Linked DNA regions of Undibacterium parvum. The protein of the gene in region 1 binds, or shares a complex with, the protein of each later gene. Links are inferred from orthologs where the notes say so. Each region holds a gene or a part of one and is shown in the gene's direction. Other genes may lie near its edges.

Region 1 (7,885 bases):
GCCTTGTTTTGCGGCTTTTATGCCATCGTGATGGCGATGACGCAACGCTTTGAACATGCCGCCTTGGCGATCTTTGTGGCTATGGTGCTCGATAGTCTGGATGGGCGGGTGGCGCGCATGACCAATACCCAGAGCGAATTCGGCGCGCAATACGATAGCTTGTCGGACATGATTTCTTTCGGTGCGGCGCCAGCGCTGGTGGTGTTTGAATGGTCACTCAAGGGTATGGGAAAGCTAGGTTGGTTGGCGGCTTTCGTGTATTGCGCCTGTGCCGCTTTGCGTCTGGCGCGTTTCAATACAAATATCGCGGTGGTCGATAAGAAATATTTTCAGGGTTTGCCTAGTCCCGCTGCGGCCGCACTGGTGGCCGGTTTTATCTTATTGATGGATGACTTGCATTTTAAAGGGGCGGAACTGAGCTGGAGCGCCTGGAGTATTACCTTGTTTGCCGGTTTAACGATGGTAACCAATGTGCCTTTCTATAGTTTTAAAGACGTGAATATGCGCAAATCCGTGCCTTTCGTTGCGCCATTTTTGATCTTGCTCGGCTATGTGGCGATCGTCAGCGATCCACCTAGGGTTTTGTTCGGTTTATTCGTCATGTATGGCTTATCAGGCTACGCGGTCTTGTTGTGGCGCTGGCGTAGTGGTCGTCCCATCAGTATTGTGCAGACGACTGAAGACCACAAGTAGAGATAAGTAGATTTTTCTAGATTTCCCAGCGATTAAATCCACGTGACATGCGTGGATTTTTTTTTGCCGCAGCGATGCAGTGCTGGTCGTTACGTTGCCACATATTCTTGCACTTTTCAGTGACTTGTCCTTGCGCTTTTTGCCAATCGCGTTTATAGTCGTCCCATGAACTTCGCATTCACCCCTCTCGTTACACCAGCTAAGACAGGCCTATCAGGCCTGCTGTCGTTGCTGGTGCTAACTGCACTAAATCTACTAGTGCGGTAACGCGCACAATCTCATACCCCCACAATCTGAGTAGTCTCCCCATCCGTGTGTGTTTTGCAAGGATAGGAGTAAGAGTATTCAGAACAGTATCAATCGTAATTCAAGCGCATTTCAAACATCACTTTTTGCAATAAATTCTCTGGAGAGCAGACATGGCAGACAAACTCATCATATTCGATACCACCTTGCGTGATGGCGAGCAATCCCCCGGCGCTTCAATGACCAAGGATGAAAAAGTGCGTATCGCACGTCAGCTAGAGCGTCTGAAAGTCGATGTGATCGAAGCTGGTTTTGCGGCGGCCTCGCAAGGTGATTTTGAATCGATTAAGGCGATTTCTTTAGCGGTGCGCGAACCGATTATCTGTTCCCTGTCGCGTGCCAACGACCGAGATATCGCGCGTGCCGCCGAGGCTTTGGCTGGCGCTGAGCGTAAGCGTATCCATACCTTCATCGCGACCTCGCCTTTGCATATGGAAATGAAGTTGCGCATGAGTCCGGATCAGGTACTGGAGCAAGCCAAGCAAGCGGTGCGCTATGCCCGTACCTTTACCGATGACGTCGAATTTAGTCCGGAAGATGCGAGTCGCTCCGACATCGATTTTTTGTGTCGTGTGATTGAGGCTGTCATCAAAGAGGGCGCGACCACGATTAATTTTGCCGATACAGTCGGCTATGGCGTGCCTGAGTTGTACGGTAACACCCTGAAAACTTTACGCGAACGCATTCCCAATTCCGATAAGGTGATTTGGTCGGTGCATTGCCACAACGATTTGGGTATGGCGGTGGCCAATTCTCTGGCCGGCGTCATGATAGGCGGCGCGCGTCAGGTTGAATGTACGATTAATGGTCTCGGTGAGCGCGCCGGCAATACCGCGCTGGAAGAAATCGTGATGGCGGTGCGTACCCGCAAGGATTATTTCAATCTTGATTTTGGTATTGATACGACACAAATCGTGGCGACTTCAAAACTGGTCTCGCAAATCACCGGTTTCGCGGTGCAGCCAAATAAGGCCGTGGTCGGCGCTAACGCCTTTGCGCATGCTTCCGGCATTCATCAGGATGGCATCTTGAAGGCGCGCGATACTTATGAAATTATGCGGGCCGAAGATGTAGGCTGGGCCGCGAATAAAATAGTCTTGGGTAAATTGTCGGGCCGCAATGCGTTTAAGCAACGCCTGCAAGAATTAGGCATAGCCTTGGAATCTGAGACTGAAGTGAATGCGGCATTCGCACGCTTTAAAGAATTGGCCGATAAAAAATCGGAAATTTTCGATGAAGACATCATGTCTCTGGTGTCGGATGAAGAGCATGCGCATGGCAACGAACAATATCGCTACGTGTCTTTGGCGCAGCATTCTGAGACCGGTGAGCGGCCAACGGCCAAGGTGGTATTTTCTATCGCTGGCGAGGAGGTCAGCTGTGAAGGCACAGGTAATGGGCCGGTCGACGCCATCGTTAATGCGATCGAGTCGCTGACCCAGAGTGGCTCTGAGTTGCTGTTATTTTCAGTCAATGCAATTACCACCGGTACTCAGTCTCAGGGCGAAGTGACGATGCGTTTGTCTAAGGCTGGGCGTATCGTCAATGGGGTCGGGGCGGATCCGGATATCGTGGTGGCATCTGCCAAGGCGTATTTGTCGGCGCTGAATAAACTGCACTCTAAGTCTGAGAAGCTCAATCCGCAAATCTAGTTTGCCTGCCAGGGTGATCGCCTGTGGTGAGATTTAATCTTAAGCGATCATCCTTTTTACGCATGCAAGTATTTGAATTTGCGTAATTTTCATGCTATAGTCGCAGATCTCATCATTCCGATGGGATTGTTATCTTGTAAAAAGTAAGCACGATAATGAGGGTTGAATTAATTTTTACTCTTGTTACCGCATGTAAAAGGAAAATCATGACTATTGAAAAAACAGCAAAGGCCGCTATCGTTGCGGACAATGCCCGCGGTCAAAACGACACCGGATCCCCAGAAGTGCAAGTTGCTTTGTTGACTGCACGTATCAATGACCTGAATGGTCACTTTAAAGCTCACAACAAAGATCACCACTCACGTCGTGGTTTGATCATGATGGTTAACCGTCGTAAGAGCTTGTTGTCTTACCTCAAAGGTAAAGATTTGAATCGCTATCGCTCACTGATCGAAAAACTCGGCTTGCGTAAGTAATTCTTGCTGATTTTAGCAAAAAATTTATAGTAAAAAGCCTGCCTCAGTTTAGCTGACGCAGGCTTTTTGCTTATCTGGTGTTTTGGTAGTTCGGTTGTTTGGCAGTTGGAGTTGGTATTAGAGTTGGTAATAGGGCGGCCATTTGGCTGCTTGTGGTGAGGTGAACGACAGCGCCTGAAAATCTGTTGGAAAATTCGAAAGGATATATTGTGTTTAATAAAGTTACGAAAACCTTCCAGTACGGTCAACATCAAGTGACCCTGGAAACCGGCGAGATCGCTCGTCAAGCTTCTGGTGCAGTCTTAGTCTCCATCGAAGATACCGTTGTTTTGGCAACTGTTGTTGCTAAAAAAGACGCTAAACCTGGTCAAGATTTTTTCCCTTTGACAGTTGATTACATGGAAAAAACCTATGCGGCTGGCCGTATTCCTGGTGGTTTCTTCAAGCGTGAAGGCCGTCCATCTGAAAAAGAAACGCTGACATCGCGTTTGATCGATCGTCCTATCCGTCCTTTGTTCCCTGAAGGTTACTTGAATGAAGTTCAGGTAATTATCCATGTGTTGTCGGTTAATCCTGAGATTGATCCGGACATCGCTGCCATGATCGGCGCTTCTGCTGCGATCTGCATTTCTGGTATTCCTTTCAATGGTCCTATCGGCGCGGCACGCGTTGGTTACATTGATGGTGCTTACGTCTTGAACCCAACTGCGAGTCAGTTGAAGTTGTCCGAGATGGATCTTGTGGTTGCTGGTACTGAACAAGCAGTGATGATGGTTGAGTCAGAAGCCAAAGTATTGTCTGAAGAAATCATGCTGGGCGCGGTTGTCTACGGTCACGAGCAAATGAAGGCCGTGATCGATGCGATTCACGATCTGGTTGCTGAAGGCGGTAAGCCTGAAGTGCAATGGGCGCCTGCGCCTAAGAATGAAGTTTTGATCGCGCAAGTAACTGCCGTGGCTGAGCCACTGTTGCGCGCTGCTTATCAGATCAAAGAAAAGCAAGCGCGTACTGAGCAATTGAAATCGGCTAGTGCAGTTATTTCTGCTACTTTGGCTGAGCAAGCTGCAGCTGCTGGTGTCGATGCGCCAAATTCTGCGGATGTTAGCAATGTCATGTTTGATCTGGAAGCGAAGATCGTTCGTTCCCAGATCTTGGATGGCGAGCCGCGCATCGATGGTCGTGATACCCGCACTGTGCGTCCTATTTCTATCCGTACTGGCGTCTTGCCACGTACCCATGGTACTGCCTTGTTCACACGTGGCGAAACTCAGGCTTTAGTGATTGCAACTCTGGGTACTGCCCGTGACGAGCAAAAAATTGATGCTTTGATGGGTGAGTTCACTGATCGCTTCATGCTGCATTACAACATGCCTCCGTTTGCTACTGGCGAAACTGGCCGTGTTGGTACGCCTAAGCGTCGTGAAATTGGTCACGGTCGTTTGGCTAAGCGCGCTCTGTTGGCTGCTATGCCAGCACCGGAAGATTTCAGCTATTCGGTACGTCTGGTATCGGAAATTACTGAGTCTAACGGTTCTTCCTCAATGGCGTCGGTATGTGGTGGTTGCTTAGCCTTGATGGATGCCGGTGTGCCTATGAAAGCGCACGTTGCGGGTATCGCAATGGGCTTGATCAAAGACGGCAATAAATTTGCAGTCTTGACTGACATCTTGGGCGATGAAGATCACCTCGGTGACATGGACTTTAAAGTTGCCGGTACTGCTGCTGGTATCACCGCTTTGCAAATGGATATTAAAATCCAGGGTATCACTAAAGAAATCATGCAAGTCGCTCTGGCGCAAGCTAAAGAAGGCCGCGTGCATATTCTCGGTGAAATGCAAAAAGCTGTGCCAGTCGGCAATGTTGAATTGTCTGATTTCGCACCACGCCTGATCACAGTCAAGATCAACCCAGAAAAAATCCGTGATGTTATCGGTAAGGGTGGCGCGGTGATTCGTGCTCTGACTGAAGAGACTGGTACTCAGATCGATATCAGCGATGAAGGTATCGTGACGATCGCTTCGGTGGATGCAGCGGCTGGCCAGGAAGCCAAGCGTCGCATTCAAGAATTGACAGCTGAAGTTGAAGTCGGCAAGGTCTACGAAGGTACCGTTCTGAAGTTGTTGGATTTCGGCGCTATCGTGCAAATCATGCCAGGTAAAGATGGTTTGTTGCACATCAGCCAGATCGCCAATGAACGCGTGAATGCAGTTGCTGACTACCTCAAAGAAGGTCAGCAAGTTAAAGTGAAGGTTCTGGAAACAGATGATCGCGGTCGCTTCAAATTGTCGATGAAAGCCGCCGCTGCTGAAGTCGAAGCTCAAGCGCAAGAAGCACAGCAGTAATACGATGGCGATGGGTGCATAGTCATTCATCGCCAGGTTTTGCTAAGTCGTGTATAAAAGCCGTACGCATGTCAATGCGCGCGGCTTTTTTATTGAGAGTCATATCTTTACGAGGGGAACTCTGATGCGAGCAATTGAAATTACTGCCTATGGCAAACCTGAAGTCTTGCAGTTATGCGAACGCCCTGTGCCGCAGCCGCGTGCTGGGGAGGTGCTGATTAAAGTGCAGGCGGCTGGTATCAATCGACCCGATGTGTTTCAGCGTATGGGGCATTATCCGGTGCCTGCTGGCGCTTCCGATTTGCCGGGTCTGGAAGTGGCGGGCGAGATTGTTGCTGGTGATGTGGCTGGCAGTGATTTTAAGTTGGGTGATCAGGTCTGCGCGCTGGTGCAGGGTGGTGGCTACGCCGAATATTGCGTCGCGCCGGTATTGCAGTGTTTGCCGATTCCGGCTGGATTGACTGCGCTGGAGGCGGCCTCTTTGCCAGAAAATTATTTTACCGTCTGGAGCAATCTGTTTGACCTGTCCAGATTGTCGGGCGCCGAGAGCTTGTTAGTGCAGGGCGGCACTTCAGGGATAGGGGTAGCGGCAATACAAATCGCGGCTGTGCTTGGTCATAGGGTGTTTGCCACAGCTGGCACGGATGAGAAATGCCGTATTACCGAGAGCTTGGGGGCAGAGCGTGGGATTAATTACCGCAACGAGGACTTTGCTGAGGTCGTTAAATCCCTGACTGCTGGGGTTGGGGTGGATGTAATCCTGGATATGGTGGCGGGCGACTACTTGCCGCGTGAAATCAATTGTCTGGCCGATGATGGGCGTCTGGCGATTATTGCGCTGCTGGGTGGGGCCCGTGCCGAGCTGGATATGGGGCAAGTGTTGCGGCGGCGTTTAACTATTACTGGTTCCACTTTAAGGCCGCGTTCTATTGCTTTTAAGGCTGCAATTGCGCGCCAATTGCTGGTGCGGGTCTGGCCCTTGCTGGAGGCTAAGTCGATTAAGCCGGTGATTTACCAGGTTTTTGCCTTGGAGCAGGCGGCGCAGGCGCATCGTCTGATGGAGAGTAGCCAGCATGTCGGTAAAATAATGTTGCAAATTTGATTTGCGATAGATTTGCGCTGATTTTTCTAGAAGTTTTATATACTCCCTACTTTTTATTGTAAATCATAGTGTTTTCCCGCGTCTTTATTGCGTGATTGAAAAATACCTAGGGGGAGTATATTGGCTTCCTGCACGTTCTGCGGAGTTTTACTGGCGCTGTTTGGCCTGTTGTGACGATGGAAATGTTTTGAAACTGGTCTGCTCAATTTGACCCCTGCGCCGCGCTCACGATACAATAGAGGGTTAATAAAATTTTAGAATGCTATGCGCCGTACACTAATAGCTGGTAATTGGAAAATGAATGGCAGCCTCGCTGCCAATAGTGCCTTGCTCGCTGAGCTTAAGGCTGGTATGGCGGGGCAGTCTTGTGATGTATTGGTGTGTGCTCCTGCTGTGTATTTGGCGCAGTGCGCCGAGTCGCTGGCGGGTAGTGGCATCAGTTGGGGTGCGCAGGATGTGTCTATGCATGCCGCAGGTGCTTACACCGGTGAAATTTCAGCGACTATGCTCAATGATTTTGCTTGTAAGTATGTGATTCTCGGTCACTCTGAGCGCCGTGCCTATCATCATGAGTCGAATGAGTTGGTGGCACAAAAAACCTTGCGTGCCTTGGCTGCAGGTATTTTGCCTATCGTTTGCGTCGGTGAAACTTTGGAGCAGCGTGAGTTGGGTCAGACCGAGGCTGTCGTGAGCGCGCAATTGCAGGCGGTGCTTAATGTGTTGGATGATGCGGCCTTGGCTAAAATCGTCGTCGCCTACGAGCCTGTGTGGGCAATTGGCACCGGTAAAACCGCGACGCCACAAATGGCGCAGGATGTGCATGCGGTATTGCGTGCTCAGTTGGCGGTGCGCTCGGACGAGGTGGCTCAGAAAGTTCAGATTTTGTATGGCGGAAGTATGAAGCCAGAGAATGCGCGCGAGTTGCTGGCGATGGTGGATATTGATGGTGGTCTAATTGGTGGTGCTGCGCTGAAGTCTGTTGACTTTCTTGCGATCATTAATGCCGTGTAAAGAATGTTTTGGTAGTTGTTGTTTTTAATGTGGTAATTAATTTAACTGGGTGTTTTGAATGCAAAATTTTTATACTTTGGTCGTGGTTGTGCAGGTTCTGTCAGCGTTGACTATCATTGGTTTGGTCTTGCTGCAACACGGCAAGGGCGCGGATATGGGAGCCTCTTTTGGCTCTGGCGCTTCGGGCAGTCTGTTTGGTGCGACCGGTTCTTCGAACTTTCTTTCTAAGTCTACAGGTATCGCCGCTGCGATTTTCTTTGGTGCGACCCTGGCTTTGACTTTTATTGGTGGTCATCGCACTAG
Region 2 (6,044 bases), 3.9 Mb from region 1 along the record:
TCATTCATCATTGTCTCAAGCTATCGCAGGTTTAACGAATTCGTCGGTATGCCAATAAATATTACCATCTCGTTCAAATGCAGAAATTTTTCGCAAATTGCTGCCACGGCAAGGCCCGCCTGAGCAATACCCGGTATCAGGGGTATAAATCGCTCCATGGGTCGCGCACATAATGTACAAGCCACTAGACTCAAAAAATTCGCCTGGAGCCCAATCCAACTCTACCGGTACATGTGCACACCGATTTAAATAAGCATGGGCAACATTTTCATAGCGAACCACGAAGCCAGTTGCCTCATCGCCACCAGCAGTCACCGGAAAACGTACACCTTTTCCACCTTCGAGAACCTCAGAAGAAGCACAAATCAATATTTCAGACATTTCAGACATTATTTCCTCACGCGTTCTGACTCAACCAGCCATGCAACTCTTGCACTGTTTTAGCTGAAAATAGGGGCCCGCAACTTAGCAGGGTTGCCGCATCATGGGCGCCATATTCGACCGCCACAGCCGCCACACCTGCATTCGTGGCCATCTGCAAGTCGTGGGTGGTATCACCTATCATCAGGGTGCGTTTCAAGTCTTGCCCCAATTCACGGCTTAACTCTTGCAACATGGCTGGATGCGGCTTGGAAAATGTTTCGTCGGCGCAGCGCGTGGCATCAAACATAGAAAGTAGATCAGCACTATGCATCGCGCGGTTTAGACCCACGCGACTTTTGCCGGTTGCCACCGCCAAAAAATAACCATCTTGAGATAGCTCAGCCAATAATTCGCGAACACCTGCGAACAAAGGTAGTTCGTGATCATTCGCCAAATAATGGTAACGATAGCGCTCCACCATGCGTGCATGATATTTAGTATCGACGTCGGGCATCACCGCCTGCATCGCATCACTTAAAGACAGGCCTATCACATAAGAGGCTGCCTGCTCGTCCGGAATAGGCAGACCAAGATCACGCGCTGAGGCTTGTATGCATTTAACAATGGTGGAGGTACTATCCATCAAAGTGCCATCCCAATCAAACACTATAAAATCAAATTTCTTTTTTGCCATATTTATCAGGTAATGCAAATCTAAAAACTTTGCAGGCTACTATCATATTGAAGAATTGGATATTTTACCCTTATTAAAGGGATAAGTTTTTTTCACAGCGATTCTGCTTAAATTGCGCTTAAACTTTTTAAAAAGTTAAGGCAATCAGGCGGTAGCGCTGCGTTGAGCGTCATTGGTGCTTTGCTATCCGGATGAATAAAGGTGATCTGATGTGCGTGTAAAAACATTCTTTTTAAAATGCCGCGACCTTCTGCCGGTTTTAAAAGCTCGCGATTCAAAGCAAAATCACCATATTTATCATCACCGGCAATTGCAAAACCGCTGGCGGATAAATGCACCCGAATCTGATGGGTACGGCCAGTCTTTAGTTCCGCTTCGAGTAAGGCAAATTCTGCATATTTTTTCTTTAAAGAAAAAACCGTATGCGAAGCCATGCCATCGGCCTGTACGCGGACGCGGCGCTCACCATCGGCAGTATTGTATTTGTGCAAAGGCAACTTAACATGCTGTCTGGCATTTTTCCAATCGCCATGCACCAGAGTCAAATAGCGCTTATCGGTTACGCCATCGCGCATCTGCTCATGTAAATCGACTAAGGCAGAGCGCTTTTTAGCCAACATCAACACGCCAGAAGTTTCGCGATCCAGACGATGCACCAACTCCAGAAACTTAGCATCTGGACGTGATGCACGTAATTGCTCGATCACGCCATAGCTAATACCCGATCCACCATGCACCGCAACACCAGCTGGTTTATCGATGACCAAGATATGCGCGTCTTCATACAAAATAACAAACTCTGCGCCTGGGGCGTGATTTTCTGGTTTTTCTGCCATGCGTATAGGCGGCACGCGAACCACATCGCCTACTTGCAATCGATACAATTGATCGATACGCCCTTTATTTACGCGCACCTCACCTGAGCGCAAAACCCGGTAAATGTGGCTCTTGGGAACGCCTTTGCAAATACGTAACAAAAAATTATCGATGCGCTGACCAGCCTCCTCTTCTGAGATTGTCAGTAGCTGGACTGAGGCTGGCGCTTGTGTAGTTTGACGGAGAGTGTCATTTTCAGCTTGTTTTTGAAGCACTCTCCCATTATTTATCGCTAAGTGCTTCATTTTGACTATATAATTGTTTTCGCTCAAGCTTTTAGCTTTAGCAAGTGTGAGAAGAAACGACTATTTTACACAGAGGTAAGTCAATCGGCCTCGCCAATTTGCAAATTCGATGGAAAAGATGTGTATGCACCTCACCTGATGCGTCAAGGTTGTGACCGATTGTGGCAATCGGACGGCAGACGGTGATGTGGATCAGAAGGTTTGAAATATAAGGATAAGTCTGGCAAGAGACGGATGTTGATACAAACATACGTGCTTGCCGGTTGACGGTTTTGATGTAGCGCAATCGATTTAGCCAAATACAATTATTTAAAGATGGTTTGGCATTTACTAAGTTGCTCATCGCCTGGCGTTGTTATCGCATGTTCTACAAGGATTATGCAAAATTCACAATGCGGGGGACATGTGCACTCGATTCATAGTCAAAACTGTTCGCGCCCAGCGCACAACAGGTCATAACAGATATAGCCAAAATATGCTTACAGCGTCATTTGCTGATGTGTTTTTGCTATTGATTTGTCTATTTGTTGTTCCGGTGGCATTTCCCGCCCCCTCAAACTCTCCGCTCTCGCATACATCCCCCTGTAAGCATGCTTGCTAGCCTTACCATAAAGAGCTGGCAGCAAAAGATGACCATCAGGTCACGGAGTAATAAAAATGAAACGTATGTTGTTCAATGCTACGCAGCAAGAAGAGCTTCGCGTCGCCATCGTCAATGGGCAAAAACTCATAGACATCGATATTGAAACCACTGGGCGTGAACTACGCAAGTCCAATATCTACAAGGGTGTGATTACCCGTATCGAACCATCTTTGGAAGCCTGTTTCGTCAATTACGGCGAAGAACGCCATGGTTTTCTGCCGTTTAAAGAAGTAGCTCGCGGCTATTTCAAAGAAGGTATCGATGTTCGTAGTGCCTCAATTAAAGATGCATTGCGCGAAGGCCAGGAAATCATGGTCCAGGTCGAAAAAGAAGAGCGCGGCAATAAAGGCGCGGCTCTAACCACTTTCGTCTCGCTGGCAGGTCGCTACTTGGTCTTGATGCCTAATAACCCACGTGGAGGCGGCGTATCACGTCGCGTCGAAGGCGAAGAGCGTCAAGAACTGCGTGAAACCATGGACAAACTTGATTTGCCTACTGGTATGTCAGTGATTGCCCGTACCGCTGGTATAGGCCGCAATGTAGACGAATTGCAATGGGATTTAAATTACCTGATGCAACTCTGGACCGCGATCGACGGTGCAGGTAAGTCTGCTGCTGGCGCCTTCCTGATTTATCAAGAATCTTCATTGGTAATCCGCGCAATTCGCGATTATTTCCAACCGGATATCGGTGAGATTTTGATCGACACCGACGACATCTACGAACAAGCTCAACAGTTCATGAGCCACGTGATGCCGGACATGGTACATCGCGTCAAGCGCTACAGCGATGATGTGCCACTGTTTTCGCGCTTCCAGATCGAACACCAGATCGAAACTGCGTATTCCCGCACTGTTCCTCTGCCATCCGGTGGTGCGATTGTGATCGATCACACTGAAGCACTGGTATCGGTCGACGTCAACTCGGCGCGTTCTACGCGCGGCTCCGATATCGAAACCACCGCCTTCAATACTAACTGCGAAGCCGCAGAAGAAGTAGCACGTCAATTGCGTTTGCGCGATTTGGGTGGTCTCATCGTGATCGATTTTATCGACATGGAAAACGCCAAAAACCAGCGCGAAGTCGAAACTCGTCTGAAAGACTCGTTGCGCTATGACCGCGCACGGGTACAGATGGGTAAAATTTCACGCTTTGGTTTGATGGAATTATCCCGTCAACGTCTGCGCCCTTCCCTGTCTGAAGGTAGCCACGTTACCTGCCCACGTTGCAACGGCACCGCGCACATTCGCGACACTGAATCATCCGCATTGCAAGTACTGCGTATTATTCAAGAAGAAGCGATGAAAGAGAATTCAGCAGCGATCCACGTACAGGTTCCTGTCGATGTTGCAGCATTCTTGCTCAATGAAAAGCGTGGCGAGATCCTGAAGATAGAAACACGTCACCGCGTTACTGTGATTCTGATTCCAAATACGCATCTGGAAACGCCGCATTACAAGTTAGATCGCCTGAAACATGACGATCCACGCTTGGAAGAAGTGCACGCCAGCTACGCTATGGCAGAGCAAGCGGATACTGACATCGGTTACAGCAAGCGTCAAAAAGAAGAAGTCAAGCCACGTCAAGAAGCCATGGTCAAGAGCATTACGCCTGAGACTGCACCGCTGGTTGAACGCAAAGAAGTGCCGGTTGCCGCAATTGCCACCACTACGCCAGTCGCAGCTCCTGCTTCAGAAGGTTTCTTTAGCAAGTTGATGAGTTTTTTCCGCTCTAAACCGGCTGAAGCGGTGGTAGTTACTCCTGCGCCAGAAGAAAAACCAGTGACAAGCCGTGAGCGTTCTGAGCGTGGCGACCGTAACAATCGCGGCCAACGCAATCGCAACGGTCGTGGTCGTGATCGCGCTGAACGTGAAGATCGTCCAGCCAATGCCAATCCACGCGCCGACAAAGACGCCAAAGACGAAAGCGTTAAAGCGGCTGAGCCACAAGCTCCGCGTCAGCCTAAACCGCCTCGTCCACCACGTGAAGAGCGTGAAGGACAGGAACCGCGTCGCGGACGTCAGCCACGTCAACGTGAAGATCGCAAAGACAGCGTCACAGCAGAAGCCAAAACGGAAGAAGTTGCAGCAGATGCAATGCGCGTCGCAGCAGTAACGACTGCAGACCATGTGGATCAGGTCAATACTGCCAGCGCAGCATTGGTAAATGGCCCAGCGGTGAATGAGGCCGACAACGATCAAAGTGATGGCCGTCGTCGTCGCCGTCGTGGTGGTCGCAACCGTAATCGTCGTGACCGTGATGACACAGAAGGCAATGACAACAACGCAGAAGCGACGCCAGCAGACTCAGCAGCAGTAAGTGATGCGGCTATTAGCACTGCGCCAGTCAGCCTTACTAGCGAGTCAGCCCCAGCGATTACGACTACAGCAGCTGCAGTTTCAACAGAAGTAGCCGTTGCTGCAATTACTACGGTCACTGCACCGGTAGTCGAAGCTACAGAAGTTGCCGAAGTTGTGGCAGTTACCATGCCGGTTGAAGTGACACCAGTCGCAGTCGCAACAACACAAGCACCAGCAATCGCTGTTGCAGTTGCTGCACCGATAGCAACACCTGCTCCAGTGGTGGAAGTTGCTCCGCTTGCAGTGGTGGAAGCTGCGGTTGAAACGCTTGTTGCTGTAACGCCAGCGCCGCTAGTTGAAACTGCGCCTGTCGTAGTTGCAGAAGTAGTGGCTGAAGTGGCGGCTGAAATTGCAGCAGAAGCGCCAGTTGTCGTTGTAAGCGCAGCGCCGGCACAAGCGAGTCTGGATTTAACGCCGCCCGCCGTGGTCGCCGCTAAGCCAGTGGCAAGTGCGCCGGTCGCACCTGCGCCTATGCAAATGGAAGGCCTGCACAGCATGTTAGCGCAAGCTGATCTGACGCTAGCCAGCACTGATCCTGAAAAACTGCGTGCAGCACAAGCAGCAAGCGCAGCAACAGTTGCAGCACCGCGCGTAGTACGTCAACGTAAGCCAGTAGAGCCGCTTTCAACAGAACCGCTGGTGATGATAGATACCAAGCGCTAATCTGCATGTGAGCTAGGTCCAGCACAAGCCCGGTTACAGCGATGTTACCGGGCTTTTTATTGCGTAGAAAAACCGCTCAGCGCAAACATGTTATTGTGAGAACTCCCATTTTTAATCGGCGCTCCCCATCGAGCCTCTATCGATACTCATGAGTGAAAAATTCATTCCTTTGACTGATTTGCGTCAGTTCTCAAAAAAAC

What was found. Proteins that work in one complex are often made in the same cells at the same time.
Region 2: the proteins of pnp (region 1) and EJN92_RS18870 are in contact, whole or in part, in a cryo-EM structure (PDB 9QH0), measured with the Escherichia coli proteins. The link is inferred for Undibacterium parvum from one-to-one orthologs.

What each region holds. Positions count from the first base shown.
Region 1 is NZ_CP034464.1:377,988-385,872, reverse strand. Bases 3,002-5,902 are described here. They hold pnp (polyribonucleotide nucleotidyltransferase), read left to right. Parts: upstream 3,002-3,336; coding sequence 3,337-5,469; downstream 5,470-5,902. Other genes in these bases: EJN92_RS01705 (NAD(P)H-quinone oxidoreductase), read left to right, coding at 5,594-5,902; rpsO (30S ribosomal protein S15), read left to right, coding at 3,002-3,127. In the rest of the region: pssA (CDP-diacylglycerol--serine O-phosphatidyltransferase), read left to right, coding at 1-693; EJN92_RS21375 (hypothetical protein), read right to left, coding at 710-871; EJN92_RS01720 (2-isopropylmalate synthase), read left to right, coding at 1,113-2,651; more of rpsO, read left to right, coding at 2,858-3,001; more of EJN92_RS01705, read left to right, coding at 5,903-6,571; tpiA (triose-phosphate isomerase), read left to right, coding at 6,836-7,582; preprotein translocase subunit SecG, read left to right, coding at 7,641-7,885. UniProt on the Escherichia coli protein: Involved in mRNA degradation. Catalyzes the phosphorolysis of single-stranded polyribonucleotides processively in the 3'- to 5'-direction. Also involved, along with RNase II, in tRNA processing.
Region 2 is NZ_CP034464.1:4,314,876-4,320,919, reverse strand. What follows is about bases 2,493-6,044. They hold EJN92_RS18870 (Rne/Rng family ribonuclease), read left to right. Parts: upstream 2,493-2,835; coding sequence 2,836-5,844; downstream 5,845-6,044. Other genes in these bases: moaA (GTP 3',8-cyclase MoaA), read left to right, coding at 5,993-6,044. Also shown: EJN92_RS18890 (S49 family peptidase), read right to left, coding at 1-11; EJN92_RS18885 (Rieske (2Fe-2S) protein), read right to left, coding at 16-390; EJN92_RS18880 (HAD-IIIA family hydrolase), read right to left, coding at 398-1,057; EJN92_RS18875 (RluA family pseudouridine synthase), read right to left, coding at 1,165-2,178. UniProt on the Escherichia coli protein: Endoribonuclease that plays a central role in RNA processing and decay. Required for the maturation of 5S and 16S rRNAs and the majority of tRNAs. Also involved in the degradation of most mRNAs.